4 regions of the Bacillus sp. AK128 genome follow, and region 2 is predicted to be linked to each of the others. Evidence: riboswitches for the same ligand, from Rfam matches in the RefSeq annotation. Region 2 holds a riboswitch; each other region holds the start of a gene.
The links. Region 2 has a riboswitch for cyclic di-GMP ahead of M1D60_RS21010 (sensor domain-containing diguanylate cyclase). Riboswitches for the same ligand answer to the same signal wherever they lie in the genome.

Region 1 (8,554 bases), 1.0 Mb from region 2:
ACACCTTTTCCGACTAATTCCTCTGAGTACTTGTTAATTGCTTCTAATTCGTCACGAACCTCTAAATTCTCATTTCCATCTGGCTTTACCATGCCTGGAGTTGAAGTTGTTACAACACCAATGAAACCAATTTTAGTTCCAGCAATTTCTTGAATATGATATGGGTCTAATAAAAGCTCACCAGTCGATTTATCATAAATATTTGCAATGATATTTGGAAAATTCATCCCATCATACCCTGCAGTACCTTTACCTTTTGGATGTTCACCACCATTAACCATACGAAGATATTCTTCTATACCTTCATCAAATTCATGATTTCCCGCTGTCCCAATATCTACTCCGATTGCTTCCATAATTTCTACGGTTGGCTCATCTTGGAAGGTAGAAGAAATCATTGGAGAACCACCAATCATATCTCCAGCATGAATCACTAGTGTGTTTTCATTTTTTGCTTCTTGGTTTTTAATATGAGTAGCTAAGTAAGAGGCTTTTCCTACAGTGGCTTCTTTTTCACCATCTCCATCTAAATCAACAGTAGTTGTTTTATCAATTTGACCGTGCCAGTCATTTAAACTTACTAACTGGATTTTAATATTAGATGTCTGAGCATTTACAAATGTTTGACTAAATGGAGCTGCAAATGCACCAATTGTTAAAGCCGAAGCTAATGCAACACTCACAATCCCCTTTGCATTTTTTAAAATCATTAAATTCTCTCCTTTAAATTAAACTATGAATTATTTTAACTACATTATTAACCCTAGCATTCTATTATTATTTCAATGTAAACAGTATGTAAAATTATGGTTTAAGTTTGATTAATATCTTTAAAACGTTATGAAAAACAATGAAAAGGTGCCAGGCACCATCCAGTAAATGGATAGTGCCTGGCACCGCATTATCATTTTTATTCAAGATACTCTTTGATATCATCCACAAACTTAAACTTCATCGCTGGTTGGAAAGTAGGCATCTTGATTCCTAGCACTTCGTAATCAGGGTTTTGTTTAAACCAGTTTTCTCTTTGTTGATTCACATCTTCTAATTCAGCTTTGTAATCTCGAATTGCTACATAAACTTGCAAGGAGCCAGATAGAGCAGTGCTATATGTTTCTCCTGATAGAGTATGCAGTCTTGCTAAAGCAATATGCTGCTCTTGATAGATTCTTACACCTGAGTGGAAAGAAGGACCTATGCCACTAAAACTCCAGATAGGAAAAAGTGTATAACGGATTGGTTGTTCTGTTCCCACTGCACCGGATCCACGAACAATTATTAATAAGTCCTTTTTATCACTTAGAACACTAAAGCCATGGTCGTTCCTTCCTCGAGGATAGAACCCCGGTAAGCCAAAATGGCTAGGTGAATAAATAATTCCTGAAATTGGGGAGAACACTCTAAATAAATCCTGATATCCACTTGCAGTGTAAGTTCTTTTAGGCTTATAGGTTAGTGTTAGAGAATGCCTCGCGTATGCTTTCGAGTCAACGGTTACATCACTTAACATACTATCTAGATCAAATGAAGACTTTGGTTTGAAGTCATCATTTAGGTGACGAGAAAGAAAAACGGCAAAATGCTGTCTAGAGATTGGTAAATTGGATCTAAAGGTACCATCTGTATAACCTGTTGTGATTTGATAGTAATGTAGAGCATTAATATAATCTTGTGCCCAAAAATCATACTCAATATCAGTAAACGGTTGTTCACTCACCGAACCATGAAGAGAATACGCGGTTGCCAAAATTTTCGCCATCTGACCTCTTGTTAAAGTTCCCCAAGGATCAAAGTACTTTTCACCTGTTTTCGAATCAGTTTTACCAGATATAATCCCAAGTTGAACAGCTAAGGCAACCTCTTCATAGCCATAGCTACCCGGCCTCATATCAGTAAGATTCGGGTCTTTTAACTCAGAAGAAGTGACTTTAATTCCTTTTTCACGGAGAATCATTTGAACTGCCTGTAACCTTTTGATTGTATTGGAAGGTCTAAAGGTATCATCCTCTTGATAGCCATTTATAATACCTTTGGTATTTAAATAGCTAATCTCCTCCGTGTACAATTGCACATCATTAAATTGCTTCGGTGGATTCATTGTTCTAAACGCAGCCTCTAAAGGCTCAGATGTATTACCCGCTGTATCTAAAGCTTCGACTGAAATCAAGTAATCTGTTGAAGGTTCTAGTCCAGTTAGTTTAAATTCCATCAGGTATCTGATATTGTCCATAACAAGATTATTATTTAAATAAATTCTATACCTAACCTCTTCTGGTCGTTCAAAATCAGTTGCACTTGAACTAGTAAAAGAGACAAAATGATCGGTGATATCTTGAATGTTTATTAATTTTGTTTCCCATTCAGGTGATACAACATCCTCTACTTCTACAATCATTTCTTCACTCATATTACCTGCTTGATCTGTAGCAGTTATACCAAAAGCGCTACCAGAAAGATTTAAACCAATATCAACTGAAAAATGCCCATCTTCCGTTGCTACTGTTTCCTGAGTAAAATAACTATTTTTCTCTATGATTTGAACGGTCGATCCTGGTTCTGCCGTTCCAGATAACGTAGTTTTAGTATTTGTAACCTTCTCAACTACTGGAAGAGCAGGGCTTGTTATATCTACTACTTTAATGGTGCGTTCAAAACTTTTCATTCCTGATGAATTTGTAGCATATAAAACTAGTAAAGAATTGGCTGGCTGTGGTGTAACTAGTACCTCATATTTTCCTGAAGCATCCGCACTGCCTTCTCCAATCACCAATTCGCCATTTTTTATGGTGATAGATGATTCAGGATCCGAAGTACCAGAGATAATTTCGTCCTGATCGCTAACCTCTAGGGTACTAGGCGTTTCTGGTTGTTTTAAAACCTGAATATCTTGTACCTCTGTCCCCGCTCCTGTATTTGCAAAAACAAGATTACTAGGAAGTATGGAACTAACAATCATAAATATAAGAAAAATAGTAATGTATTTTCGTAATATCATTTATCTGCCTTCCCTTCATAATGCTTTTTCACCTTAGGATTATAACGTATTAGCAGCACCTGAGGGTTGGCCAATTTATGGGATGCATATATAACAAGGTGCCAGGCACCATCCAGTTTTTGGATAGTGTCTGGCACCCAGACTCATTAATTTAGTTCTTGAAAAAATAACCTTCCTCCATCTTATTCCAGCTAAAAAAAGAAAATAAAGTTCCAATCAACATACAACCTATCCAAACCAACAGTAACTCAATCAAAGTAATTTTGATTGTAAATGTACTCACTAAGAACTTAATTAATAAGTAATCAAGTACTAAAGGAATAGATAAAACCACTCCCGACAAAATGACAAACCTACGTTTACCCATACTTCTAATTTGTCTCCAGTCCAATTAAATGATTCCTCCTCACTTTAGTTTCTTTTATCATTATGACTTATTATTATCTTATATTTATATCAATCTTCTAGGAATGATTACATTCACAATTTATGGATGGTGCCTGGCACCATGTTTCTAATATGTTTTTATACATTATAGGAAAATTATGGTAAAAATTATTTTTCATTAAAGAGGAATTTCCATAAATTATCTCGAATAAAAACATGAATAGAAAATAGAAAGTAGTCGGAGGGATTGGATGAAGAAGTTTAGCAAGAAATTATTAGGATTTATCATGGTATTCACCTTATTATTAGGTGGGTTCGCATCACCAACTTCTACAGAAGCAGAAACCAACACGGTTAGTTATGTAGCATTAGGTGATTCCTTAGCAGCAGGGCAAACTCCTTATAGATCGTTTGGAAAGGGCTTTTCTGATTTTATTGCTGATTATTATGAAACACAAAGTTCACTAGAATTATATTCTAATAAGTTTGCTGTTTCAGGTTACACGACTGAAAATGTATTAACTGATCTTGTGGACAACAAAGTAGTGGATGGGCAAAAAATAAAAGATGCTCTTCAGGATGCTAATGTTGTGACAATAACTGCAGGAGCAAACGATGTAATAAAGGCTTTAAATATTGATAGAGAAAAGGGGACAATTTCTTTTAATCTATTAGAAGTATTAAAGATCATTCAATCTGTTCAAGATAACTACAACGAAATTTTCACTGAAGTGAAAGCTGCAAATCCTGATGTTGAAGTTTATGTGTCAGGTTATTATAATCCATTTCCTTATCTACCTGAAGCACAACAAGGAAAAGTCGATCAAGCAACAATGGCTTTGAATAATGCCATTAAGAAGGTTGCTGAAGAAAATGGCGCAACATTCGTTTCATTATTTGGGCTTTTTGATGATTCTCCGTCAACATATTTACCAAATGCTGCGGATATTCATCCATCTGAGGAAGGGTATGTGTTAATTGCAGATTCATTTTTAAAAAGCATGATTATTAACAATGCTCCAAAATTTAATGATGTTCTAAATGATAACTGGGCTTATAATGAAATCTCTTTATTAGCTGGCCAAGGAATTATGTCCGGAGTAACAGCTAATCAATTTGCTCCTTTTGAACCGATTAAAAGGTCAGATGTAGCAAAAGCTCTACTTAACGTTATTCCTTTAGAACAATCCGTGCCACCTAACCCAGGTTTCTCTGATGTACCTGAATCACATGATGCCTATTATGCAATTGCTAAACTAACTCAGGCAGGAATCTTCATTAAAGCAGAAAAGTTTAATCCGGATGCTCCTTTAACGAGAGCACAGATGGCTAAAGTTTTAACGCTTGCTCTAAAATTAAATGGAACTACACCTTCTACATTTAAAGATATTACTAATGATCATTGGGCTAAATCTTATATTGATGCATTAGTTTCATCTAACATAACAACTGGTTATACAGTAGACAACACGTTTAGACCAAACTTAAAAACAACTCGATCACAATTTGCTGTGTTTCTAGTAAGATCGATGGATACGAATTATATTGTAGAATAAAAAGAGTGCCAGGCACCACCCAAATATTGGATGGTGCCTGGCACCTTTATTGCGAATAGAATCGTTACCCGATGCTGCAACTACTAAAATCCCCTCATTAGTTGCTCGATTTACGGCATCTTTAATAGCCAATGATTCCGTGTCCGTTCCTAAGCTAAGGTTGATGATATCCATGTTGTTTGTAATTGCCCAATCAATGCCTTCGACTATATCAGTTGAAACACCCGTTCCATCTGCCCCGAGTACTTTTACTGAATAGATTTGAGCATCTGGTGCTACCCCTACAATACCAACATTATTGTGTTTTGCCCCAATAATTCCAGCTACATGCGTTCCATGCCCTTGATCATCATGATAAGAGCTCGTATTATCAACTGTTGATACACCACCAGCAATAGTTAAGTCGGTATGGGCTGCGATACCTGTATCAATAACAGCAATCTTCACTCCTGTTCCCGTATACCCATCTGTAAATGCCTGAGAATTTTCGTTTACGGCTTGGAAACTCCATTGTGACTCTTCACTAGTGATTGCTTGTGTTTGAAAATCCCCCACTGTTTTAAATACTATTTCCTCTTCTACATATGCAATGTTAGGGTCTTGTTCTAATTTATTTATATCACTTTCAGTGAGTGTAGTAGTTACTGCAGAGATTGTTTCAAGTTCATTCGTTTCTCCTATCCCTTCCTGAAGAACAGCTTGTTTTCCATCCTCATTTTTGTATACCACCACTACTTTTTCTACTGTATAATCTGGTGCTAATTCACTAGCTAATACTGAAGTATTTGAAACTAGTAAAGCAGATAGTAACCCCAATGAAATGACTTTTCTATATAACCGTCTTTTTTTGAGCTTCTTGTTTCGTTGTAAATCATTAAAATGTGTTAGGCTCATGAAGAATTCTCCTTCTATCTTTAATAGGTACTAATGGAATAAGACCATGGTATTGAAGAAATGACTTAAAAAACAGGTGGGATTCTCTTGAGTTGTAATCTACCCACCTTCGTCGAAATAAAAAAATGCAACCCTTGAAATAAAGGTTGCAATGAGAAAATAGATTCCTCAACGTTTGCAACCAGACGATCATAGCTTTTCAAAAAAAGCCGTAGACTCGTAGCTTTGCGTCCCTACCTTTCGATAGGTTTGCCATTAAAAACATAAGTATATGAAGTTGTAGTTATATTAACCTATTACATAATTACTAGATAACTTTATTTAACAACACTTTAGCATTACTCGTAAATGACTAAAAAATGGTAATAACTAGCTAGTAAGGAAAGAAATATTAGTAAAAAAGGTAAAATACCAGATACCGCCCTATAAAGGTTAGTATCTGGTATAAATTAGCAGTTTAAAGTTCATTCACTATCACTAATAGTCGAATCTTGAGAGATGGTTGTTTGTTCGCCAAGGTACTCCTTTCTTTCTCCGCTCTGATTAATATAGGTTCGTCGAATCGTCTCATACTCACCTTTTGTTAAATAAAGAGTATTAATAGTTGGTGCAAACTCATTCATGGCACCTAATGCATACAGGTTAGAATGTATAGCAGCAACAAATTCTAATGCATAACCACTTGTTGACATGTTAAATTGAATCTTTGCAATTTCATTTGAGGTAAAGTCTACTAACCCGTTTATACTAAGATCCTTGTTTCTCTCTAGGAAGTTATACGATGCATTCTTACCCTTTGCTGTATATTGTACATGATAAGAACCCTTCGGTACTTTTGTATTTGGATAAGTCAGAATGCTAAAGAGACTGTTTCCACTACGATCAACCGGGAGTAATGAAATAAATTCTTGTTCCATTTCATTATTAGTATAAGGATGTGATATTTCTAAGACCGTGTGCATTCCTCTTACGTCCATTTCTTTTACTGTTCCGTTAAGAATTTCATCTGCAGTGAATTCTCCAATATAGAGGACACCAGAATTTTCAATTGTAAAATAATACTTCTCAAAAGTTACTTCACCAAAGTTAGTAAAATCCATTCTAATCTCACCATTTTTAATTGAATAGTCAATGGTTGGATTTATAGAGGACCCAAAAACGCCATCTTCTTCTGTATAAGGGAATTGTTGAATATGAACGAATCCGTCCTTGATATCTGCACCTTTGAATATATATATACCTGAGCCAGGCTCCACTTCTATTGTTGGTGCGCTAGCTTCTCCACCCACTTTTTCAATATTACCTTTAACCAATTCGTAATCTTCTACAACCTCTTCTGCTCTAGCTCCTTCTGGGAGTATTAAATCCACTATTTTAGCCAAATCACCCAATGTTATTTTAGAGTTAATGGAACGTGTTTCAAATTTGTCAATCGTTCCCGCTGTTTCTATATTAATTTGAGTATCAGAAAGGATTGTTGCCTTCTGAATATTACCCTTACCTTTTAGTAGAAACGATTCTTTAGTTGAAACGGATAGTTCATTTACTGAAGCATCAATGGTAACTTCGTTTGCTCCTTCTTGAATCACAACCTTTGGAATAACTATACTCGAATCAGCTTTTATTCCAGTATTAGCATACACATTAAAAACTTGAACCGAAGTGGTTCCTAGTGTTTCAATAACCGCTCCTTCTTTCTTTACTTCTAATGCCTTTAATTTTGTATTTACAAACGTTATAGTAGTGTGTGAAATTGATTCAGATAAAACATTATAAGCGAATGAACTAGAGATTGTTGTACCACTGTGTATGGTAGATATAGTTGCCACTCTATCAGATAGTAATGTGTTTCCCTCTACTATAACTGTATCTGCATAGAAACTATTCTTAACATCCACCCCAATCACTAAATCTCCCAATATAGTAAGGTTCTTAACTGTGATATAGTCACCGCTTATAATAAGATCCCCGCTAAAACTAGCTCCTTTACCATCAAATATTGGGTTTGTTGCATCAATACTTCCACTCGCAATCATTTCAATGGACTCTACATGTTTAATAACAGAGTTCTCATCATGAAATTTTACCTTTGCCCCTTTTAGTGCACCTAAGTTCGTTGGGCTTAACCATTGTTTCCATTCATCCGCTAAGGTATAGGTGCCACTTTCTAATTCCACAGATGTGCTTGTAATGTTAACAATCTCAGATTCTATTACATTAGTACTCACTGCATTTTCACTTCTATACACAAATGCTGCAAGCTGACCACGAGTCACTTTCCCATTAGGATCAAAGGTATTCGCCGTCTTACCTGTTGTGATCTTGTTTTCAATAAGTGCTGGCAAATAGATAGCAAACCAGTCACCCTTATTCACGTCAATAAATGGGTTGTGAGCTAAACTAGTTTCTCCCAATCCAAACCCTAATGAGATGATTTTAGACATTTGAGCACGTGTTAACGTATTGTTAGGTTTAAAAGTATCACCATATCCATTCATAATTCCCTTATTTGCAATCGCAGCAATCGGACCATAGTATTCACTAGTAGGATCAACATCCTTAAATCCTGGATCCTTTACATTTTTCGTGTCTAATCCTAATGCCAATGCAATAATTTTTGCTGCTTGTGCACGGTTTACAGAATTATTAGGTCTGTAGGTTCCATCTCCGTACCCTTTAATAATCTCTCTAGATGCTAAGCTTGTAACGGCATCATAGAATA
Region 2 (8,554 bases):
ATACAAGTAAATGAAAAGCCATATACAATAAGAAACTATCAAGAAATGGATGCGGAAGAAATCGGTCAGTTTGATTTTATGGGAATGCTAGCATACAAGTATAACCGTGATTACGAACCGAGTAATATATTTTGTGCAGTTAATTCAGAAGGCCATATTTTAGGTGTAGGACACTTAGTACCAGATCAAACATGGTTTTTACTAGTGAAGAATAATGATCCGTCGGATTTTGTTTATAAATTAACGATGGATATTTCCTTGAATTTTAACCAACCATCTAGTGAAAATGTGCTTGAGGAACTTTTTGCACACCTGTTAACAAGAGCAAAGGAGCTAAGAGCAAAATATCCTGATAAAAAAATAAGTGTAAACCATGTTATTTCTTCTGATGATCTAGAAGAAATTGATTTTTATCTTTCAAAAGGGTTTACGATTATTCGAAATCATCTCATTATGAAAAGGGATTTAACGGAACCGATCTCACCTCACCACTTTGCTGAGTCTATAAAAATCTTGAACTGGAAGATGGAATCTGAAGAAGAACAGGAGCGTTATCTAAGAGCCGAGTCAGAGAGTGATAAAGATGGGGTGTCTTGGAGTCTTAACCAGTTGCGCTGGACGAAAGCAGGAGGCGAGTGGGATACGTTCACAGCTTTTGAAGGGGATCAAATTGTTGGAAGTGTGATGACATGGGGATTAGGTGAAAGTAGAAGTGCGACTGAGAGTATTTTTGTTCTACCAAGGTGGAGACGAAAGGGGATTGCAAAAGCGATGATTACTGAAGCCTTGCTTTTCTTGAAAGCCAAGGGAAAGACGGAAGCAACTCTTGGTGTATTTGGAGAAAACCAGGAAGCTATTCCTCTTTATCTCTCACTAGGCTATAAGATGGAAGGGATCAATATAGAATTAGGACTTGAAATATAAATTAGATATAAAAAAAGCGCTGTAAGCACCAGCGCTTTTTTGATGGGTCCTACCTAATTATCCCGTGAGGAAGCATTGCATGAGCACCCTTTACCCCATTTACCACTTGAGTGACTCGTAAATCAACTGCTACACTAGCTAATGCCAAAGCTTCTGCTTTTTCAATGCCATAAAAACTTTGCATGAGTATAACCATCTCATCAAGAGCTGTGGCTGTAGCTTCATTTAAGTCCTCATTAAAGCCAAATGTGATCCAGCCTGTTGGAGTTTTTGCTCTAGGCATGTTTAATTCAAGTTCTTCATGGACAATCAAAGTAATATCAACATGATCCATCGGGCATTCAATCGCCGTTCCAGACACCTCACCATCACCTTGGGCAGCGTGACCATCTCCAATCGAAAATAATGCACCCTCAACAGAAATAGGTAAGAACAAGCTAGTTCCTCTAACTAGTTCTTTACAATCAATATTTCCTCCTGCATACCGTGGAGGAGCTGTTGGAAGAACACCATCCTCAGCAGGAGCAACACCCATCAATCCCATAAACGGCTGTAAACCAACATGGAATGGCTTACCTCCAATCGAACAGGTACCGGTCATCTTAACTTGATCTAATTCCCAGTCCAGTTGAACGGAAGTCGCTTCTACTAACCCTAACTTTTCATTTTGCCAGCTCTTATATCCCCCAGCCCAGTTACGACCATACCAACCTGGAATCAGGTCATTTACTCTGACCTCAAGCACCATTCCTGGTTTCGCTTCTTTAATAGCGATTGGCCCAATGATTGGATGACCTGGACGTTCTTCACCTTCTCGTGAAGTGAAAATCGTTCGTTCTTCTTCCTTTGATTTAGAATATCCCCACTGAATATCAGCCGTTGTTAAATGAAGGGTATCTCCTGACTGAACAGTTATAATCGGCTCGTAGCTTCTGCTAAAGGAACCGTGTAAGTTTTCGTTTTTAAGTTCAATTTTATGAATCAAGTCTGACCACTCCTACATAATTTTATAGCCTCTTATTAGTTCCATATAAGATAAGTAAAAACCTTTATTATTTAGAAAAACGTTTCTCTTATCAGAATGTTGGAATATAAGTTAAGATTTATTCACTGTATATACAACTGGGTGTGCAGAAAATACAGTTTGCGTGCAGACCACTAGGTTATAGAAATACAATAGATAAGGTGAAAGAACTAAAATAGTTAAAAGGTACTACAAACATTCATAAATATACTAAATTTTCCTAATCAATAGGAACATATTCCTGTTTCACTATTGCATATAGGAATATATTCCTATATTATGTAATTAGATAGTTAATTAAATAGACAATGATAAAGGCAAACTCATCGAAAGGTGGGGACGCAAAGCTAAAGGGGCTTAATTTAAACTTGATTATGCCAGCCAGTTACCGATAGAACATCTTCATTTTGCTGACAGATAGACTAATCGGGTTTTAGATTAGTCTATTTTTATTGCTTCTGAAAATTTATGATAGGAAGGCAATAGGTGTAAGATATGGAGATTGTGTATTTATTTATTGGGTTATTTCTAGGGGCAATTAGTCTACAATTCTATAAACATATCATTAAAGCAAAAGTGAAGGAACGTTGGGCTAATGAAAGAAGAATTTATAATTTAGTGGAAAATTCTAAGGACATCATTTATTACTATGAGGTCAAACCCGAGCGAAAATTTAAATACTTAAGTCCTTCTATTGAAACCATGCTAGGAGAAGGACTAGTAGCAGAAAGTCTAAAGAATCCAAATACACCCATTGATTTAATACATCCAGATGATCACGAATTGCTTCTGAATAAGTTTCAAGGCAAACTAGACTATAATAAACCGATTATTCAACGCTGGAGAAATCCACAAGGAGATTACATAGTTTTTGAGGAATATGCAACACCCATATATAAGGATGGCGAAATAGTAGCGATCCAAGGGATTATCCGGAATATTGACGATAAAGTTAAGCTACAGCAGGATCTAGAATACCGTATTTCACATGACTCTCTCACTGGTATATATAATCGAAGTTATTTTGACCAAAGAATGGAACGTTATAATAAAGAATTAGACACAGCAGTAGCCGTCATTTTATGTGATTTAGATGAGTTGAAGCAAATTAATGATACATTAGGACATCGGACAGGGGATTTGTTAATAAAAGAAACGGCAATGCTATTGGATCAGTTTTCAAATCGTGAAACAGTGGTGGCAAGGATTGGTGGAGATGAATTTGCGATTCTTCTAGAAAAAGAAGGGAAGGATCATGCTGAGACGCTTATCAATGACCTAAGAAATACAATTGATCAATATAATAAAACAAGTGAAGCGTTTCAAATTAAAGTTTCAATAGGATATTCCTATAATGATCACTCAATCGGGAATATGAGTAAGCTATTTGTTACCGCTGATGCAAAAATGTATAAAGAGAAAAATATTAAACGAGGATTCCAGTCAGTGGGATCTCGATAGAATTCAGTTACAATAACGCTATACTTCTTATAAACTAAGCCCAACTTTCAATAGGAAAGTTGGGCATTGGCTATTTGTTTAAAAGCTTTTCAATCACGAGCTTTGTTAAATTAGGAACTACTTCTAGCGAGTAGGTTAATTCCATTCGCTCATACTTCTTGTGAGCATCAAATCCATATGGTCCGATGTTGATCACGGGTACATTAATTTCACGGATATCATTGTAATTAACATAGTGCTTCGTCCCCCAGCCAGGATTGTTCATCGCAACAGCTTCTATTCCACTAGGGTCATCACTTAAAGCAACAAAGCTCATATCAGATATATACGGGAAGAAGTTTCTTACCACAATTGGATGCTGGTAACTAGGTTGGATTATGTCAACAGCCTTGTCTAGTGCGCCAATTAATTTTTCCTCAGCCTCAGTTTTTCCACTTAATTCAATCCTAGGTGAATAAAGAGAGGAGTAAAATAAAATCATCGCGGGACGTTTATCCGTCATCCACTTCCACGCTTCTTCTACCACCTTAGCCGCAAACATTCTAGTATCTAAACTTTGATCTAATAGAAGTTGCTCTTTAAAGATTTCCATATGTGCAGTATAGGCATCCCCGTGTTCATTCAATAAGTGTTCATGCATTTCTTCATACGTAAAAACACGTGGAGTCCAGACTAACTCTTTATATGGCTCACCACTAATACTGCAATAGGTATGATATCGTTCTCGATACAATTGGAGGGCATTTTCAAATGCAATATTTGCCTCAGTCTTTAGTTTCTCTAACACATCCTTAGGCGACCAAGAATGGATGAAGAAGTTATAATAAACATAAGCAGAAAGGGCTGTTTGAACCGTATAAGACGGCTTTAAGTCGGTTTGCTTAAGAGAAACCGGTGGGACCGTAGTTTCACCGTAAGCTTCATTGGATAATGAAGGGTTATAATTAATCTGCCTAGTTAATTCAGCTGCTAGGAAATTTGGGTCTAGTCCTTCAAAACATGATCCTACATGAGTCTCAGCTCCAGTAATAAAGAAGGAAGGTAGTAGTTTCCCTACGGTTCCTTTATAAATATAGCGATTTTCATCTCCTTCATATCGAGGGGAGACAAAATCAGCATTAATTGCGCCTATATAATGAAAGTGATGCTCTTCTTTCCAAGCGATTAGGTCCTTTAATGCAGATAAGATACCATGTGATCCATCCTCTTCATCACATTCTGCTACGAACACGAGATTTCCTTTTAGCTCTTCGGGATGCTCGGAATAATATTTTAATAGATAAATATGACTAGCTAAACCACTTTTCATATCCAAAACACCACGGCCAAACATCCACTCATTAGAATGGGCATGTGTCTTTACGATTTCATCATGAAGAGTTTCTTTCTTGATTTCTTCTAGGAGCTCATCAGGATGAATGGCTTGATCTTTTAAATGATTAAAATCCTCAATCCCAACTGTATCCATATGTCCCATCAAAATCACTGTTTCGTTAGACGGGGAACCTCCTTTATGACCCTTAACGAAGGCAAGTACATTGTAACGCTCTTGGTCATCATTAACCGTTTTTGTCATCTGTATATGGCTAGGATTTTCTTTAAAATAAGGATAGGATGAGAGTAAGGTATATAAGGCTCGGGCAATTTCTTTCTCTCCACTTGTGTTAACAATACTTTCTATATGAACTAGTTGTTTCGTTAGAAATAGAACCTCTTCTTTACAATGTAACAAATCTACGACACCCTCTTTAATAGTTATGACTAAAAAGTATCTCAAACCACTGGAAATTACAATAGATAAGATTGGAAAGAACAAAACAACGACTAATTAAGAATTTTTTGATAGGCTGTGTTAAAGTACAGTGTTGATTATTGCAGAGTTGATTGAAGTGGAAGGACGCGAGACTCCTGCGGAAGCAGCGTGACAGGTGAGACCCCGCAGGCGCATGCCGAGGAGGCTCACCGCACGCCCCGCGGAAAGCGAGTGTCCTGCAACGAAAATCAACAACAACCTTTAAAAGACCTTTTGATAAAAAGAAGTAAAGTATGCAAAACAACCAAAATATTAGTCATTCATATAAATATTCATGCATAAACATGAATGGTGGTTTTTATAAAACTATATATTTAGCCTACTTGATGAATATATTCATCTTTTTTTATAAAGTCTATTGCATAAAAATACCAAGGGTATTATAATCATACAATATTAACGGGTTTAGGAGTTGAGTGGTTTGAAGGCTGCTATTATCGGGGGAACGGGTTACAGTGCGATTGAACTTATAAGGTTACTACACCATCATCCTTATGTGGAGTTAAACACAGTAGTATCTCATTCAAAAACAGGAAACGAACTACAAGACATCTATCCACATTTAACGGATGTAATAGAAACGCCATTAGCGGGCTTAGAGCCTGATCAAATATGTCAGCATGCAGATGTTGTATTTTTTGCCACTCCATCAGGAATTAGTAAGGATCTTTTTCCTGAATTTCTTGGTAAAGGAGTAACCTGTATCGATTTATCAGGAGATTTTCGCTTGAAGTCTAGAGAAAGCTATGAGTTGTGGTACAAACACGATCCTGCTGATGAAGAATATTTAAATCAAGCAGTCTATGGTTTAAGTGAGATCTACAAGGAGGAAATAAGAAAGACATCATTTATTTCCAACCCTGGTTGTTACCCAACTGCGACATTACTCGCATTAACTCCTGCTGTTCAACATGGACTTATAAACAATCAATCTATCATTATTGATGCAAAATCAGGGGTTTCAGGAGCGGGCCGAGGCCTATCACTGGGAACGCATTATGGTGAAATTAATGAAAATCTAAGGGCCTATAAGCTTGGTGCTCACCAGCATATACCAGAAATTGAGCAGGTTCTACAAAATGAATCAGGAGAGCCAGTGACGATTTCATTCTCGACTCATTTAGTACCGATGACGAGAGGAATTATGTGTACGATTTATGCAGAGCTCAATGAAATGAAGACAACAAAGGAAATCATTGAATTTTATCAAGCTTATTATGAACACGATCCTTTTGTAAGGATACGGAAGGAAGGCGTTCTTCCGGCTACGAAAGAGGTGTCAGGAAGTAATTACTGTGATATCGGATTTCATGTGGATGAAAGAACAGGCAGAGTCGTAATAGTCTCAGTGATTGATAATTTAATGAAAGGTGCATCTGGTCAGGCAGTCCAAAACTTAAACATCATAAATGGATGGGATGTAAGAAGCGGACTATTACAAGTACCGATGTATCCATAAATAGAGAGGGTGTGCCTCATGCAGGTTGTGGAAAAGGAAAGCATCAAAGTTATAGCAAATGGAAATGTAACAACACCTATTGGTTTTAAAGCGGGTGGTGTACATTGTGGAATTAAAAGAAAGAGATTGGATCTGGGTTATATTTATTCAAATGTTCCAGCGATTACAGCTGGTGTATATACAACAAATTTATTTCAAGCACCTCCTTTAAAGGTCACGCAGGAAAGTATTGAAAAAGAGCAAAAGATTCAAGCAATCCTAGTTAACTCCGGTAATGCCAATGCTTGTACAGGAGAGCAAGGATTACAGGATGCCTATAAAATGCAAAGTCTATTTGCTGAAAAATTAGAAGTCCCTAATCATTATGTAGCCGTCACATCAACGGGTGTAATCGGAGTTCACTTACCAATGGATAAGATTGAAGACGGAATCAACCATGTGCTTGAAGCTGAGAATATAGGTGCTGAATGGTTTGAAAAGGCGATTCTAACAACGGATACAGGCGTGAAAAATGTATGTGTTCAGCTGAACATTGACGGTAAGGTAGTCACGATTGGTGGTGCTGCCAAGGGTTCTGGAATGATTCATCCAAATATGGCCACGATGTTAGGCTTTATTACAACAGATGCAGCGATCAATTATGAGGACTTAACAATGGCCTTAAAAGACGTGACCAATCAAACGTTTAACATGATTACAGTCGATGGAGATACAAGTACAAATGATATGGTGCTTGTGATGGCAAATGGCGAAGCGAAAAATGAGATATTAACTAAAGCTCATCCTGACTGGCCTCTTTTTGTAGATGGGTTGAAAATTGTTAGTGAATCGCTTGCAAAGCAGATTGCTAGAGACGGAGAAGGTGCAACGAAGTTAATTGAGGTTCATGTTGACCATGCGACAGATGTTGAAACGGCAAGAGCGGTTAGTAAATCAGTCATTTCTTCAAACTTAGTAAAAACAGCGATATACGGAACGGACGCAAACTGGGGAAGAATCATCTGTGCAGTAGGTTATAGTGGGCAGCCAATTAATCCCGATAGTATATCGGTGAAGATTGGCCCAATAACTGTAGTTGAAAAAGGTTTACCCTATCCATTTAATGAGGATGAAGCTAAGGAATATTTACAAAATGAGCTTGTCCAGATTTTTATTGATTTACAGCAAGGTGAATCATCTGCAACGGCTTGGGGCTGCGATTTAACTTATGATTACGTCAAAATCAATGCTTCTTATCGTACGTAAAGGAGACTTACGAATATGGAGTACTTAGTTATAAAATGTGGCGGAAGTGTAATGGAGAACTTACCAAAGTCATTCTATGAAAATATCGTTCAATTACATCAAGGTGGAAAGGTAAAGCCGGTTATTGTTCATGGCGGTGGACCACTCATATCCTCTCTTTTAACAAAGCTTGATGTTGAAACAAAGTTTGTGAATGGCCTGCGGGTGACGACACCTGAGATGCTAGATCTTGTTGAGATGGTGCTAAGTGGTACCGTTAACAAGCAATTGGTTCGGAAGCTTTTACAAGTGAAGGGAAAGGCTTACGGAATTAGTGGGGTAGACGGGATGCTACTTAAGGCAGAACCAATAGAGAATGCCGATCAAGTAGGGTTTGTAGGCGAAGTGGTTGAGGTCCAAAGCCAATTAATTGAAGCCATTGTTAATCAAGGCTATATTCCGGTGATCTCTCCAATCGGCATTGATGAGGTTGGTCAGCGCTATAACATAAATGGTGATGTAGCAGCATCAGCAGTAGCAAAATCGCTTGGTGCGAAGCTTTGTATGATCAGTGATATACCTGGAATCTATACAGAGAAAAATGGTGAAAAAGTAACATTAAAGCAAGTTACCAAACAGAATGCTGAGC
Region 3 (8,554 bases), 150 kb from region 2:
TCAGCGCTCTATTATTAACTACTAATGATTAATAACAGAGCGCTGATCTTAGTTGCATTTACCCTATCGTTGACTCACGCACCACTAATTCATGATTTAAAATGACACTTTCAACTTTCTCATCCTTGATTCGATCAATTAACATTTTGGCTGCAATGGTTCCCATTTGATACATAGGCTGCGCTATCGTTGTTAATGTAGGGTTTGTCATATTAGAAAAGTCAATATTATCAAAGCCTACAACAGCTACATCTTCTGGAGCCTTTAATCCTTTTGCATTTACTTCCTTCAACGCCCCAATCGCTAATAAATCTGATACTGCAAAGACTGCGGTTGGACGATCTTGCAAGTTTAAAATCTTTTTCATCGCTTGTTGACCATACTCAAAACCAAGTTGTTGGGTATGAATGATATACTCATCCTTAACATCAACACCAAATTCTTCAAGAGCTTTTTGGTAGCCTAACTTCCTTTGCCTTGCATATAAATACTTCTCATCTGAATTAATTAAGGCAATCTTTTCATGACCAAGCTTTAATAAATGTTTAACTGCCTGATAAGATGCCTCCTCATTATCTATTGTAATATAAGGAATATCACTCTCTTCAGCATATTCACTGCACTGGATGATTGCATGCTTTTCAGCTAGTTTCTTTAAGGTCTCTACATTAACCGCTGGATCCATTGAGATAATTCCATCCGCCATTTTCTTTCTAACAAGATCAAAATAGATATTCTCTCTTTCAGGATTAGAATCTGTTTCACATAGAAGGATATTGTAATTCTGACTAATCGCGATGTTTTCTATCCCTTTAATAATCTCCTGATAAAAAGGATTAGTAATGGTTGGGATTAAAATTAACAAGATCCGACTTTCGGAAGTTCTTAAGTTTCTTCCTAGCATATTGGGCTCATAATTTAATTTTTTGATTGCATCTTCTACTTTAATTCTTGTTCTAGCAGAAACGGTATTTTGACCATTTAAGACTCTAGAGACTGTTGCTACAGAAACTCCTGCTTGTTTGGCAACATGCTGGATGTTAGTCATATTTTAGTCCCACTTTCTGTGTTTCAAATGAACGATACTCTGTAATCGTTTACAACATCATGTTAATATTTCTAGTATATTCTGTCAATACAAAAAATATAATCAAATTAAATAGTTGATTTATCAAGGAATTTTTTATATGTTAGTAAATGTAACGGATTACATTTTTATATATTCAGATAACTAATAAAGGAGGGGCTTTTATTGAAATTAGGTGTTTTTACAGTATTATTCTCCGATAAAAACTTTGATGACATGTTAGAATATGTTTCTTCAAAAGGTATAGAAGCAATTGAATTAGGAACTGGTGGTTATCCTGGTGATGCTCACTGTAAACTGGACGAATTATTGAACGATGAAAATACACGAAGAGATTTTTCACAAAAAATCCAGAATCACGGACTAACTGTAAGCGCTTTAAGCTGTCACGGTAATCCACTTCATCCTCAAAAGAAGATTGCCGAACCAGCTGATGAAGTTTTAACAAAAACAATTAAACTTGCTTCCATGCTAGGTGTTCCAGTTGTTAATACCTTTTCCGGATGTCCAGGTGATCATGAAAATGCACTATACCCAAACTGGCCGGTAACACCGTGGCCTCATGATTTCCAGGAGGTTTTAAAGTGGCAATGGGAGGAAAAACTGATTCCGTATTGGAAAGAAAAGAATGATTTCGCTGTTGCCCATCATGTAAAGATTGGATTAGAGTTACATGGTGGCTTTTCCGTACATACCCCCGCTACTATGCTAAGACTAAGAGAAGCATGTGGTCCAGCAATCGGAGCAAATCTTGATCCAAGCCATCTTTGGTGGCAAGGTATCGATCCTATTGAAGCTATAAAAATACTAGGTCGCGAGGATGCCATACACCATTTCCATGCTAAGGATACGATTATTGATCAGCCTAACATGAATAGAAATGGTCTTACAGACATGACCGACTATTCCGAAATGCGCGATCGCTCTTGGTATTTTAGATCAGTTGGATTTGGACATGAGCAAAAAGTTTGGGCTGATATGATTAGTACACTTAGACTTTATGGTTACGATTATGTAGTTAGTATTGAACATGAAGATGGATTAATGTCAATTGATGAAGGATTCACAAAGGCAGTTGAAACTTTAAAGCCTGTTATGGTTAAAGAGTCTGTCGGTAAGATGTGGTGGACATAAGGGGATATTTTATTTCCACTCTTTGAGTTTAACTTGATACATTAATCAATAAAAAAGGATAGACAAGATCGCAAGGCAATTGTGCTATCCTTTTTTATTCTTATAACAGGAAACTCTTTGTTTTGTGGTTGATCGGTCTTCTCCTCCCCCACCTATACCCTACCAATATAACGAGAATCCCTCATAAAACCTCTTTGGCCAGGTACCCAATTTGCCGGGACCACTTCATCTGTTTCTCTTTCATACTGAATACCTTGGATCAACCTAACCATTTCGTAAATATTACGACCGACTTCTAAAGGGTAAACGCACTTTGACTCGATGACTCCCTCAGGATTCACTATAATAGTAGCCCTGTAACTGGCTCCTGTCTTTTCATTTAATACTCGGTACGCTTTACTTATTTTATGGGTTCGGTCACTTAATAGTGGGTATGTCACGTTCTTAACTAAAGGAGACTCTTCTGTAAAAACTTTATGGGAAAAAACACTATCTGTACTAATGGCAAGTACTTCTGTATTCAACGCTTTTAACTGATCATAAGTAGCAGCGACCGCTGCCAATTCTGTTGGTCAAACAAAGGTAAAATCACTGGGATAAAAAAATAAGATTACCCATTGCCCTCGGTAGCTTTCTAGACTAACCTGCTTAATCTTCTTTTCTACATTATCAAATGCTTCAGCGACAAACAGAGGAGCAACATCGGTTGTCTGTGCGCAAAATGAGTGCTCATTATCCTCTAAACCTACGTGATGTTTATTATTCATCATTCTTCACCTCACTCTATCTAAGAGGTAGTATATGTTTAGGTTTTTGTCCTATTGAGCCTAATTCGGTGTATTTTTCATGTAGGTTGTTATGACCTGGAGTGAAAAGATATCCCTAATTTGTTCTTGTTGTGTTCACATCCAAATACTGTGGTTAGAAGATAAGGTTAATATTAGGTCACCAATTGAAGAAACAACAATATATTTACCAATACCCATCCAGCAACTTTGTATAGTCCACAATGTCACTTTGCCTCTACACATCATGAAAATATATAAACTGAATAAGAGCAATGGCTAAATAATCTACATTTAATCATTCATTTCCTGTTCGTACCATCGTCATGTAATTCTTGTATTGATTTTTAATACAAAAAAACCCTCTTCTAGAAATTAAGAAGAGAGGAAATCTATGCTCTTATATTGAACCAAGGACCGCCCTTAATCCTCTAAACCTTAAAACGTTTAAGCAAACCTTTTAATTCTTCAACGAATTGAGCAGTTTCTTCTATTAAAGTGGTGATATCATGGATTGAATGTAACTGTTCTTCTGATGAAGAAGCAACTTCACTAATATACTTAGTAGATTCTTTAAACTTCAAGGAATTTTCTTTAATTACTTTTTCTACTTCTTCTACCTTAGAAAGTAAGTGGTCGATTTCTCCAAATATTTTCTCTACTTCAAATGATGATTCTTGCGACAAATGGTAGACAGTCTTTAAACTTTCATTTACATCTTTTAAGTTCTCCATACCCCCGCCAAATTGATTGGTACCAGATTCAATCTGCACTACTGCGTCTTTAGTCTCTGCTTGAATCACATTCACAAGTTTTGATATTTGTTTAGCTGAATGAGCGGATTGCTCTGCTAATTTTTGAACTTCATTAGCAACAACAGCAAAGCCTTTTCCGTGCTCACCTGCTCTAGCTGCCTCAATCGCAGCATTCAAGGATAATAAGTTTGTTTGTTCCGTAATATTTGTAATGAGGTGAACGATATTTCCGATCTCTGAGGAGCGATTACCTAATATTTTCACCGTATCAGTTGAATTTTTTAAAGAATCTTGTATATCTGACATTTGATTCAATAATGAACTGATTTTATCATTTGCTCTTTCTGCCTCTGTAAATACATTTTTAGTTTTCTCAGACACTAGTAAGGAATGATCTTTAATCTCCTCGACACTTTTGGTAATGTCCGTGATTGAGTCTAAATTCTTATGGTTTCCACCTTCTTGTGTCTTGGAAATTTCGGCTGCGGTTTGAACATTATTTGTAACAACCCCTGATAGCTGAACCATTTCTTCTGCATGGTTGGTTAAGAATGTCGTATTATCGGCAACTACTTCCCCTTTTTGAAGGATCCCACCAATCAAATCCTGCAAGCTATCGAGCAGAGAATTAAAGTTACTCGCTAATTCTCCAACCTCATCTTTTCTATTAATTGTTAATCTTTGTGTTAAATCCCCTTCATTATTTACTAGCTCTTTAATTTTTCCGTTAACCTCTTGAATAGGTTTTATTAATCTTTTGTTGACAATATAACTTATGACGGCACTTATAATAATAAATATCACGGTTATTATTACAAAGTATTGTAATAAGGAGTTCGCATCCGCATATGCCTCGTTTGTAGGAACTGAAATCATAATTCCCCAATCCATTTCTGCTGCTTTACTATAAAAAATTAAATTATTCTCTCCATTAAAGTTTGTTTCAATTACACCGGTCTCACCATTTATACTATTAGTAACAACTCCATCCAAATCACTATTTTGATAATCCGAGATCTTCTTAGAAAGAATATCCTCTTTAGATTGTCCGGCAACAATGGTTCCATCGTTTGTAAAGACAGTCACATACCCACTGTCTCCCAGTTTTATGTTAGAGATAATGTTAATTAAACTATCAATCTGATTTCCTCCTGAAGCTACTCCTACAACCTCACCATTATATCCATAAATGGGTGATGAAGATAAAACGATTGGTGCTCCATTTAAGCTTGGTGTTGCAGAAGGAACTGGATCATATGTTTTGGTTACTTCATTCATACCACCCTGAAAATGTTCAAATTCACTAACTGGTATTTTAGCTCCACCTAAGTAAAGGAACCCTTCATGGTCCATAAATCCAAAAGCATCAGGGTTTTCCATTCTCTCTGCTATTCTAATTCCTAAATCATCCGCTTTTTTAACATCTTGAACCTTTAATTCATCTGCTTCAGCAATGTATTGCATGATATCTTGTTTCCCTTTAATCCAAATATCAATATTTGCTGTTACTGACTGGAGTTGACTAAAGGCTTGATCTTCAAACCTTTCATATAAGAAGTCCTTTGCTTTCATATAACCAATAGCGGACAGGCAAATCAAAGAAATTGTAATTAATAAGCTGATAACTAATGTATTTTTGACAACCAATTTCATAAGTCACACTCCATGTTGTTATTTCATCCTTAGGTAACACCCTATAAATATTTTTTCACCATTAGCTTCTAAGCAAGTAAAGAACTTAGTGATATTCTCTATCAAACTCCTTTATCAGCGCATTAAAAAACCACCTAAAAAAGGCGGGCATTAATCCAGCTTTTTTCGGTAACCCAGCCACCTTTGCAAATGATTGCATTAGGCCTGTAGGCTTTGCGTCCTTACCTTTCGATAAGTTTGCCATTATCGTTAGACTAGTTTTATTTTACTAGGATAATTGTATCAGTTTTATTTATGTTTTTCTACGATAATATTAAATTAAATGAATGATGTAATAACCATAACTAGAATAGCTACATTTCAAATTTCTGCATTTCTTGTTAGATAAATATTTTTCTAACTATATTGATTTTTCTCAAAAAATAATAAATAATTATCCTAGTAAAATAAGGAAAATAATGGTTAAAAGTGATCTATAGATTCCATTTAGATTATAAATAGATTATTTTTACTTACTTTATCAAATAAATTTAAGGGGGAATAACATGCTGCAAACAAATAAACCAGCAGAACAAAATCTTGATTTAAAAAAGTCTTCCATATTAGGGCCCGGGTTAATTGTTGCCGCTACCGGAGTCGGTGCAGGTGATCTAGTTGCTGCTCTAGTAGCTGGTACAAATTATGGATTAGTATTTCTTTGGGCAATTCTAATAGGGTCTATTCTAAAATTCACTTTAAATGAAGGGGTTGGCCGCTGGCACTTAACAAGTGGGAAAACGATATTAGAAGGCTGGCACATAATGGGTAAATGGGCAACAGGCTACTTTGGTGTATACTCTATTATTTGGGGCTTTGTTTATGGGGCTGCCGGTACAGCTTCCTGTGCTCTAGCAATGGCTGCATTATTCCCTCAACTTTCGCTAACTCAATGGGCTATAATCCATGGATTAATTGGATTTATCTTGGTCTGGTGGGGGAAATATAAAACGTTTGAAAAAGTAATGAATGTGTTGGTCGGACTTATGTTTATTACAGTTGTTGGGTCTGCATTACTAGTCATTCCACAACTAAATGATATTTGGGGGACTGCTGTACCGACACTTCCAGAAGGGTCTTTATTATATGCACTCGGATTAATCGGGGGTGTTGGCGGCTCTTTAACAATGGCTTCTTACGGCTATTGGTTACAAGAAAACAAATGGACAGGTCCATCGTTTATCCGTGCCGTTCGCTATGACTCCGCGGTTGCGTATATCGTTACCGGATTATTTACCATCTCACTGCTTATATTAGGGGCAGGGCTATTGTATGGTACAAATGTTGATATAAGTGGAGAAAAGGGATTAGTAGAGTTTGCTTCAATACTAGGAAACGAGCTCAATCCAGCTGTTCGCTATTTATTCCTTATTGGATTCTGGTCTGCATCTCTAACCTCTGTCCTCGGAGTTTGGAATGGTGTTCCTTATTTATTTGCTGACTTCATCCGAACCATTCGTCACCAAGATATTAGTAGGGAAGATTTAAGTAAAACAAAGGCATATCGTTTCTATGTACTATGGTTGACTTTCCCTCCTATGTTATTACATTTTATTGGGAAACCAGTTGGATTAATTATTGCCTATGGGGCATTAGGATCAATCTTTATGCCTTTTCTCGCCATTACTTTAATCTATCTATTAAATAAAAAAGAATATGTTGGTACGATTGATCGTCATCAGTCAATATCGAATATTGGACTAAGCGTTAGTATTTTGTTATTCATCGTTTTGACCATTAATGAATTAAAAAATATGTTCCTATAAACCTTAAGGGGACGGTTCTCTTACTTCCAAATGAAGCAATGAACTGTCCCCTTTAGTGTTACACACCAAGATTTATTGATTCTTTTCTTCTAAGTAAAGCAATTGCTCTTTCTGGATAGTCTGTAATGATCGCATTGACTTGTAGATCAAGTAACCGCTGAATTTCTTCAGGCTCGTTGACTGTCCAAATCCGAAGCTGATCACTTAGTAACCTTATTTGTTGTGCTAATTCAGGTCTTGTCATAATAAGCTGTTTGTTTATATGTAATGCTTCCAATTGTAAAGTTTGTATATAATCATGGGGTAGAGAGATTGCATCATTTAAAAGCCAAGCAATGTTTGAATCTGGGTCTATTTTTTTCATTCGTAGGAGTGAAGGCAAATGGAAGGATGAATACACAACCTTGCGACCATTTCCGTATTTCTTGACTATTTCATGAACCTTCTCCTCAATTCCTTCATAAGGAACCGCATAGGTCTTTAACTCAATATTCAATTCTATGGGGTCGGCAGCTAATAATTCCAGAACTTCCTTTAGTGTTGGAACCCGCTCTGTGTCCCACTCTTTGTCGTATTCAGTCAAATAAGTAAATGGGCTTCCTGCACTAACCTGCTTAATTTCTGCTAAAGAAAGATCCTTAATCCACCCTGTACCGTTTGTAGTACGTTCAAGTGTTTCATCATGAATGACTACCACTTCACCGTCTTTTGTCAGATGAACATCTATCTCAAGACCATCAACACCTTGTTCAATTGCTTTAGAAAAGCTTAGTAACGTGTTTTCTGGATAGGTGCCTTTTGCTCCGCGGTGACCATAGATTTTTGTCATACAGATCCCTTCCTTCTTATAGTTTACCAGTATCTATTCCTTACTCTACGTCAATCATGTAAAAAAGAAAAGCATGGTTATCCCATACTTTTCTCTTGTGGTAGTACATTACTTCCCTCTCGCTCTGTTAGCTTGTTCAATTGCTCTATTAAACTGATCTACTGCAGTTTGATAAGCTTCATCAACATCCCCACCATTATATACAGACTCAAGTGCAGTTTCCATCACTTTACGACCTTGAGGTAGCATATCCATTAAAGCACCTTGTGTTGCAGCAGATGATTTTGTTGCTTGTAATTGTTCTACTGTTACTTGTAATTGTGGTTTTTCAGCCCAAGCATCTTTCACCAATTGTTCATCATAAGCAGCTGGGTTAATAGCAAAATATCCTGTTCCAACATGCCATTTTGCTTGTACTTCAGCAGTTTGAAGGTACTTCATAAATTCCCAAGCAGCCTTTGTTTCAGCTTCAGGCTTTCCATCGATCATCCATAGACTTGCTCCTCCGA
Region 4 (8,554 bases), 400 kb from region 2:
TCGAAATATTTCCGAAGCTCTTTTGAACGTGCTACCTGACTAAAGGCAATTTCTAATATTACTTTTACTACTGTTTTTTGAGTGTTGTAATAAATACAGCCAATCTCTATTCCGTTTAAAGGTCTTCTCTTCCCAAACCACCCTGTTAGGTAGCTTTGCTTCGTAATAAAGTCACGATCATAAGGTGCATTTATATAGGGTGGACGATTATGTAAGCCCTTCTTCAGCATAACGTCTAAGATTCGGTCATATAACTCCATCGCTTCAGAACTACATTGTCTATAATACTTCCTTTGATCCACTCTAACCGAAGATCCAACGGCAAGTGCATAGCTGTTCATACCATGAAGGGTCATAACATAGAGATATTCCATTAAAAGTGAATCAGTAAACAAAGGAGGTGCATCAAGATTCACATCCTCTTCAGTAAAGCCTATCGGTACCGGATAACTCTCTTGATTTAGAAACACTTTAATTTGCTCTACATGTGACTTTGATAAATCCAGGGCAAATTGCAGAACTGACTCAATTTCTTGATCCTTCACATGTTTCAATGAATGTGAAAGAAAACAAATTGACATACTATCATTTAAATATTGTGTCCAAAGAGTTGATAGCTCTGGTGCTGTTAGTCGAGGATTGTGAGTCATTTCAAACATGGGATCCCTCCAAAGTAAGACATTATTTAAGAACTTCTAGTTATTATTTGTATTAATATGAAAAATCTATTCAACAATTTGGGTTATAAATCCACTCATTAATTTGCAGGGCATCAATTCTTCTTGTATAAAAGAACTGAAATTCTTAAGGTCTACCCTGTTTCCTATATCCTAATGCAATAGGAAAGAATATTATAATCACCACCATGACAACAATAAAAAACGATCACTAGAAAGTGACCGCTTTAATTTAGATTACTTATTCCTAGAGTTTACTTTTCAACAGGAAGTTCTTTTATTTGTTTTGTGAGTTCAATAAACTTTTTATCAAGTTCAGCATAGCCAGCATCATGTTGAGTCATAAAACTAAGCTTCCCTAACACTTCCTGCCTCTCTGATTCTAGTTTTAAGCGTAGTTCTTCCGTATCATCACTTTCTTGAAATGCTTCTTTCCATAGCTTTTGTATTTGTTGGTTGGAGATGATCAATTTATTTTCTGTTGCTTTTTCTAAAAAATATTGATCATGAGAAACCACTAGTAACGTACCATTATACTTCGCCAGAGTATCCTCTAATTGTTCCCGTGAAGGTAAGTCCAGATGATTGGTCGGCTCATCTAAAATAAGCACATCTTTTTCTTCTAATATATATGCCATCAATTTACACTTCACACGTTCCCCCATACTCATGGCCTTTATTGGCTCCGTCCATTGTGATGAGTTAAATCCTAAATGCTTCATTAAATTTTGGACTTTTCCTCTGTCCTTAAATGTCTCCTGGTAAAATAATTGCTCTGGTGTTTGATCTAGTGGCAAATCAAACACTTCTTGTGTAAGATAACCAATTCTCGCTGAAGGAGACATCCATACTTCGCCTTCCGCTGATTCCTGACCCATGATGACTTTTAATAGGGTCGTCTTTCCGCAACCATTAGGTCCTGTTATTGCTACTTTTTCTCCATACTGAACCGTAAAGTTGGCGTTTTGAAATAGAATTCGTCCATTAAAAGACTTTGTTAAATTTTTTACCTCTAAGAACCTTTTCCCTACTTTATTAGTTGTGTTCATAGAAAATTGTACCGCATATTCTGGCTCAACTGATTTCACGTTTACTTTTTCAAGCTCTTTTTCTAAACGTTTTTGTTTTGACTTTACCTGGGAATCCATACGCTTTGCTTTCACACGAAAATGCTCTTTAAACCCTTCTTGTTTCGTCGATTGTGCATGAGCCTTATTCGACCAAGAGGTGAGTTCATTAATCTGACCTTCAATACGTTCAACCATCTTTTTCTGTTTTTCATATTCTCGCTGCTGGGTAAGTCTTCTAAGCTTCCGACTCTCTTGATAGCTTGAATAATTCCCCCTATGTTCAATCAGTTGGGTTCCCTCAATCGACCATATTTTCGTTGCAATTGCATCTAAAAAATAACGATCATGAGAGACAAAAATAATGGTTCCTTTATAACTCTTCATTTGCTCAATCAAAATCTCAGTACTTCGTTCATCAAGATGATTGGTTGGCTCATCTAGCATTAATAGATGAGCTTCCTTTGCAAACCCACTGGCAAGTCGTGCTTTCAATTTCTCCCCACCACTCAATTTCCCAAAATCATGGGAAGGTACATGCCATTTCTCCAATAACTCCACTTCAAAATTGGTCATATCATCAGAAGTATGTGACTCCGTTTCCTGATCAAGCCTCACTACTTTTAGCCCCTGCTGCAATCGTTGGATTTGTCCTTGTGTTGGTTCTAAATCTTGATTAATCAATTGCAGCAACGTGGATTTTCCAGCCCCGTTCTTACCAATGATTCCTATTCTGTCTCCTTGCTGCACACTAGCATTTACATCTTCAAAAACGTTAACATTTACGACATCATAAGCAACATTGTGTAACTTAATTAGTTCTTTCATATCATCAATCCCTTCTTAAATAAGGGAGGATCTGGACATATTCATATAAAAAATCCTCCCATTTTACTGGAAGGATTAGCCGTACCTTAAAAGGATGAATAAAACAAATAAGCTACTGTTTTTCATAGCTTTACATGTTTATTAAAACGGGCAGACTAATCCAATTTTTGTTAATTTGAAATATACAATTTCAAACGTCTAAAAATAAGATTAGTTATCCATCGTCCACCCATCACTCCTTTTGATTTAATAAATATAGGATAGCATTGAATGATTTATAATTAAAGTGTTATGTTTACAAAATTTACCTACATTCAAAGAAAGTTGCTTTTTAATTACTAATAAAATGTCTTATAAACATAAGGCTAGAATAGAGAATTTGTAATTTTTATAGAATAGCTGAATACATGATATTCCATTTACTATAATACAACCAAAGGAACAGAGTCCCTGTCCCCTCGTTCCATGCCCCCGTTCCACGGACACTGAGTCCTCTATTCCACTGATTTCTTGTCGTTTTGGACTTGGTGCGGACTCACAGTCCTCTATTTAGGCAATCATAGCGAAAATTACTCATTTTTGAGTAAATAGAGGACTCTCGGTCCACTTTGTCGGCATTTTCACCGATTTTACTAGAATTAGAGGACTGAGGGTCCACTAGATTTCGTTACGGACACTGAGTCGTCTATTTCACCGAATTCGAACCGTTCCTCTGGGCTGCAGGTACAGAGTCCCTGTCCCCTCGTTCCACCGCTTACATTGAATTCATTACCTTTATATACAACCATAGGAAGAGAAACGGAATACTGCAAGCTATAACTAATGCAATCACAAGCACTTTACTTTTTACATTGTTTGCCATGAAGTCCACTGCTCCTTTTTTTTATTTAGAAAGTTCTGCTCGAAGTGAACTAGGAGAACCTTCCCCCTGGTATTGCCTAAATGTACTAGCTGGTAATGGTCTACTGTAGAAATAGCCTTGGATTTCGTCGCATTCCCATTCACGGAGAAAGTGTAATTGTTCTTTTGTTTCGACTCCTTCTGCTGTCACTTTGATACCCAGGTTTTTAGCGACTGATACTAGAGATTGGACGATCGCTGCATGATTTTTGTTACTGGCTAGGTCCCGGATGAAGGATTGATCAATTTTAATCCGATCTAGGGGAAACTTAGACAAGTAGGTTAAGGACGTATATCCTGTACCAAAGTCATCCATTGTAATTTGGAATCCAAAGTCTTTTAATAGATTTATTTTTTCTCTTGTTAGTTCTGTATTTTCAATAGCTAAGCTCTCGGTAATTTCTAAATCTATTTTTTCTGGAGGAATGGAAAATTCGTCTATGCTCCTAAGCAAAAATGGAATAAAATTATCTGCAATAAATTGCTTTGGCGAGATATTTACGGATAGTTGAAAGTCCTTCGGGAACTCCTTTTCCCAATCTTTAAATTGTCTTAAGGCTTCTTTCATAATCCAGTTGCCTAATGGGATGATTAAATCGGTTGCCTCTGCTAAAGGAATAAAGTCTCCCGGGCTAACAAAGCCTTTTATAGGATGCTGCCAACGGATAAGTGCCTCTGCACCAACTATTCCTTCATCTCTCGCACTATGCTTAGGCTGATAATAGAGTTCAAATTGTTCTTCTTCAATCGCAATCTTTAATTCTTCGTACATCTTAATCTTCGATAGCATATCTTTTTCTAAGGATGCTTTATATTCTGAATAACTATTTCGTCCAGCTTTTTTTGCAACATACATAGCCATGTCCGCATGTTTAATTAATGTATGATAGTCTTCTCCATCATTTGGATAATAAGAGATTCCAATACTTAATGTGATTTCCTTCTGTTCTTCCTCAATTTTAAACGGTTGTTTCATTGCGGTTTGAATAGCTTCTATCGTTTTCCTCACTTCTATAGTATCTGTGATTTCAGGTATACAAATCAGGAATTCATCTCCTCCCAGTCTAGCAATGAATCCTTTTCGTTCAACTGTATATTGTAGCCTCTTTGTAATAAGCTTGAGCAATGTATCCCCAGCAGCATGACCGAGATGATCATTGATGTCCTTGAACATATCCACATCAATAATGACAGTCGCAAACGGTAACTTCTTGTTAATTTGGTCTTCCACTTCTTTATAAATTCCTCTTCGATTTAAAAGTCCAGTAAGCTCGTCATGGTAAGCTAGGTAGTTCACCTTCTCTTGGACTTTATTTTGTTCCGTTACATCCTTAACGATTGCATAGATACCTGTAATGGAATCATCTACTTTTATTTGCGTTGCTGTTACATTTAGATTGACTAACTGCTTGTTCTTATTAAGGATAAAGGTTTCAAAACTAACACTGCTCCCTTTTAAAATCTCATGAAGAAAGGTAGTCAATTTTAAAGTTTCCTCTTGGAACAATAAATCCCTTATATTCAACTTAAGAATTTCTTCTAAGGTGTAGCCGGTTAAAGGTAGCGCGGAAGGATTTACTTCCTTAAAATTTCCTTCCAAATCTAAATTAAAAATAGCATCTGGATTGTATTGAAACAAAGAGCGAAACTGCTGTTCATTTATGTTGAGTCTCAAATTTTGATTCTCAAGCATACCATGCTGGTAAATCATTTGGTTTTCAATATAGTTAACCGTGATGATAAACAATAATATTAAGCTAGTGATAGCAATAATTGTCACCGAGAAATTTATATTTTGATAAAGTCCTTGTATAAACATATAAAGAATCGAACCAAATGAAATACTAAAAATCGTAAAAAATAAAGAAGTTTTTGTATAAGTTAAACTCCTATTAATCATTAATCGATCAATATGAAGATGTTCAAATATCCTTGCTATATTATAAATGGAAGTCGTTAATAGGATGACCACATAAAAAACATACTCACTATTAATATCAATGGAAATAGAGTACACTTCTTCAATTAAATAAATAATATAAAACAATATAAAGGCAGCAACACCAATACTTAACATTAAATAAGGAAGGATGCCTTTCTTCTTATTCGTTTCAATTTTAGAAGGCTTTACGGCAACTTTTCCAATACCACTTAAGAGAAGAAAACTAATGAAGCAAAATAAGAAGGTGTAAATACCATTTTTAAAAGTAAGCATTAAATTTTCATTTGATAGTTCAATGATTTTATTACCTAGAAGGGCCATATATGGAATGATCGTTATAATAAACCCACATATAGTAGCTAAAATAAAGGTATATAAAATCTCAGGCATTTTCTTCCCAGCAGAAGAGTTGGTTAAATGCATATTCATATTCAGCAATGTAACGCATAGAATGCAGCATAAACTTAAATATATGACTAGGTTAAACATTGACTCGCTCCTATCTTCGGCACAAAACAATACTTTACTTCTTCTCCTCGCAGATGCGCACCTTCAGTCAAGTCAATTTCACACCTCAAGATGATTGGTTATAAGCTGCTTATGTCAAACTCTATATTCTTCATTCTTAGTTCAACTTCATATCTTATGGGAACTGGTAAAAAAGTCACAAAAAAAGGTGAACGAGAAGAATCTCATTCACCTTTACAGGTCGATCTATTCTTCGGTAGCCAGGCTACCATAGTATAAACCGTAGGTCCTTGGGCTTTGCGTCCTTGCCTTTCAACAAGTTTGCCTTTATCAATCTAGTAAAATTATACCATAAGTTCACTAGGATTGAGGTGTTCATTCGACATTTTTTACATAGATTTAATATAGGGAGTGACAGGGATCTTTCGGAATCATCAGAGAATGAGTAGTCTTTTTATAAAAGATGATTTACTTCAAATAGAAGCATGAACTAATAAAACGTAATCCCCATACAGACGAGATAAAATTAAAGTAACTATCGAAATTTGTAAATCTATGTCGATATAATAATGTATATTTTATCACACCAGGAGGATCTCATGAAAAGACTAGATATGAATATTAGAACATTGTTAAGAGGAACAGCCATTGTAATAATGATTTTATTTGCTTTTACTGGATGGAGTCTATACTCACTTTTTACAAGTATAGATCAAGAAGAACAAGCACAAAAGGTGGACAAAGAGATTGCAGCGCTAGTTGTAGAGTTACAAGGAGCCTCTGATTACTTGACGAATGAAGTTAGAGCATACACTCAATTCGGGAAAAGGAATCATTATGATAATTATCGGACAGAAGTGAACAAGACTAAGACAAGGGAAAAGGTTGTTAACCGACTACAGGAATTAAAGATACCTAAGGAACTGTTAGACCTTGTCGAGCAGGCTGCTGAAAACTCAAATGCTTTAATTGCATTAGAGGAAAAGGCCATGGCAGAAGTTGAGAAAGGTGATTTAGATCGTGCTAGGTACATAGTTTACAGCAATGAGTACGAGGCTGGGAAACAATTTATTGCCGAGCCTTTAAATGAGTTTAAAGAGAAGCTTGAGAAGTGGACTGCAAGCCAGGTTGCTAACGCCATCAACCGTGTTGATTTGGGAATAGCAGGGCTAGTTATATCTTCTCTATTAGTATTAATTGCAATAATTGTTACATTTGTATTGCTATTTATGAAAATGAAGCCACTTGCGTCACTTACTGCATTTGCTGAGCAAATAGCAACAGGAGATTTAAATATTCAAGTGACTCAACCTAAATCAAAGGATGAAATTGGTCGATTAACTCTTTCCTTCATTGCAATGCATGATAGTCTTAGAAATCTATTATTCTCTGTAAATCAGGCAAGTGAAAATGTTGCAGCATCATCACAGGAGCTTCTAGCTAGTGCTGAACAAACAACGAATGCGACTCAACAAGTAGCCACGTCTATAGATGAAATATCGAGTGGTGCTGATGTACAATTAAAGCAGGTTCAAGAAAGTAATCAAGCTTTAGACGAGGTTGCCAATGGAATTCAGCTTATTGCAAACACCTCATCTGCTGTAGCAAAAGCTTCTGAAGAAACGACCATTAAGTCTGAAGCTGGTACAAATAGTATCCACGAAGCTGTTTCACAAATGAAGGCCATCGAAACTAACGTGAATACAACGGCAAAATCGATTCAAACCTTAGATGAACGTTCCAAAGAAATAGAAAAGATTGTAAGTGCCATTACTAATATTTCTTCACAAACAAATCTTCTAGCTCTAAATGCAGCAATAGAAGCAGCAAGAGCTGGAGAACACGGAAAAGGATTTGCGGTTGTAGCAGATGAGGTAAGGAAACTAGCAGAAGAATCCAATCAATCGGCTCAACAAATCACTCAGCTTATTCAATCGATCCAGTCAGACACATTATCCACAGTTGAACAAATGAAAACTGTAACAGAGGATGTCGTTACTGGAGTAAGCATTATCGAAAAAACAGGATTTGTCTTTGAAGATATTTTAAAGTCTGCTCAAAATGTTGCTAATCAGGTTGAAGAGGTATCTGCCGTATCAGAACAAATGGCAGCAAGTGCAAATCAAGTAACCCAATCATTTGAGTCAGTAAACGAAATATCTGAAAATGCTACAGCAAGAACACAAACTGTTGCCGCATTAGCAGAAGAACAAACAGCCTCAATGGAGGAAATCTCTGCATCAGCAGAGACTCTAAGCAAACTAGCTCAGGATTTACAAGAACAAGTGAATAAATTTAAATTTTAGAAGACCGGGGGACGGTTTGAGACCAGTGAAAAAGTAGACATTTCTGATATGTAAACTATTTTTCGGGATCAAATATGTCACCTAGTATAACAAACGAGCCTTAGAATCAATTCAAGAGGCTCGTTTGTTTATATACTTATCCCAGGCTCGGACGGTTCTACTGGTAACTACACACCCCAGCTAGAGTTTCACAAAATGAAGCCATATAAGGGACGTAAAAAGTTACACTGAGGGGCCTCCTAGAATTCGGTGCGGACACTGAGTCCTCTATTCCACTGATTTCTAGTCATTTTGGACTTGATGCGGACACTGAATCCTCTATTCAGTGCAATTACAGGGAAAATGACTTACTTTTAACCAAATAGA

Region 1: another riboswitch for cyclic di-GMP. It lies ahead of M1D60_RS02165 (S8 family serine peptidase); the one in region 2 lies ahead of M1D60_RS21010 (sensor domain-containing diguanylate cyclase).
Region 3: another riboswitch for cyclic di-GMP. It lies ahead of M1D60_RS21700 (methyl-accepting chemotaxis protein); the one in region 2 lies ahead of M1D60_RS21010 (sensor domain-containing diguanylate cyclase).
Region 4: another riboswitch for cyclic di-GMP. It lies ahead of M1D60_RS19135 (putative bifunctional diguanylate cyclase/phosphodiesterase); the one in region 2 lies ahead of M1D60_RS21010 (sensor domain-containing diguanylate cyclase).

Annotation. Positions count from the first base shown of each region.
Region 1 is NZ_CP096379.1:480,978-489,531, reverse strand. Features, by position in the region: gene M1D60_RS02185 (S-layer homology domain-containing protein) at 1-710, opposite strand, end outside; gene M1D60_RS02180 (Ig-like domain-containing protein) at 911-2,995, opposite strand; gene M1D60_RS02175 (hypothetical protein) at 3,147-3,386, opposite strand; gene M1D60_RS02170 (S-layer homology domain-containing protein) at 3,634-4,938, shown strand; gene M1D60_RS02165 (S8 family serine peptidase) at 4,900-5,832, opposite strand; cyclic di-GMP riboswitch class I at 6,006-6,096, opposite strand; gene M1D60_RS02160 (S-layer homology domain-containing protein) at 6,297-8,554, opposite strand, start outside.
Region 2 is NZ_CP096379.1:4,183,708-4,192,261, reverse strand. Features, by position in the region: gene M1D60_RS21020 (GNAT family N-acetyltransferase) at 1-924, shown strand, start outside; gene M1D60_RS21015 (acetamidase/formamidase family protein) at 974-1,909, opposite strand; cyclic di-GMP riboswitch class I at 2,255-2,341, shown strand; gene M1D60_RS21010 (sensor domain-containing diguanylate cyclase) at 2,444-3,409, shown strand; gene M1D60_RS21005 (M20/M25/M40 family metallo-hydrolase) at 3,480-5,141, opposite strand; gene argC (N-acetyl-gamma-glutamyl-phosphate reductase) at 5,644-6,681, shown strand; gene argJ (bifunctional ornithine acetyltransferase/N-acetylglutamate synthase) at 6,700-7,926, shown strand; gene argB (acetylglutamate kinase) at 7,942-8,554, shown strand, end outside.
Region 3 is NZ_CP096379.1:4,335,717-4,344,270, forward strand. Features, by position in the region: gene M1D60_RS21685 (LacI family DNA-binding transcriptional regulator) at 59-1,048, opposite strand; gene M1D60_RS21690 (sugar phosphate isomerase/epimerase family protein) at 1,253-2,221, shown strand; gene M1D60_RS21695 (redoxin domain-containing protein) at 2,374-2,991, opposite strand; gene M1D60_RS21700 (methyl-accepting chemotaxis protein) at 3,438-5,414, opposite strand; cyclic di-GMP riboswitch class I at 5,579-5,666, opposite strand; gene M1D60_RS21705 (Nramp family divalent metal transporter) at 5,960-7,216, shown strand; gene M1D60_RS21710 (glycerophosphodiester phosphodiesterase) at 7,275-8,045, opposite strand; gene M1D60_RS21715 (ABC transporter substrate-binding protein) at 8,154-8,554, opposite strand, start outside.
Region 4 is NZ_CP096379.1:3,788,019-3,796,572, forward strand. Features, by position in the region: gene M1D60_RS19125 (DUF3231 family protein) at 1-659, opposite strand, end outside; gene abc-f (ribosomal protection-like ABC-F family protein) at 932-2,572, opposite strand; gene M1D60_RS19135 (putative bifunctional diguanylate cyclase/phosphodiesterase) at 3,456-5,903, opposite strand; cyclic di-GMP riboswitch class I at 6,135-6,218, opposite strand; gene M1D60_RS19140 (methyl-accepting chemotaxis protein) at 7,118-8,188, shown strand.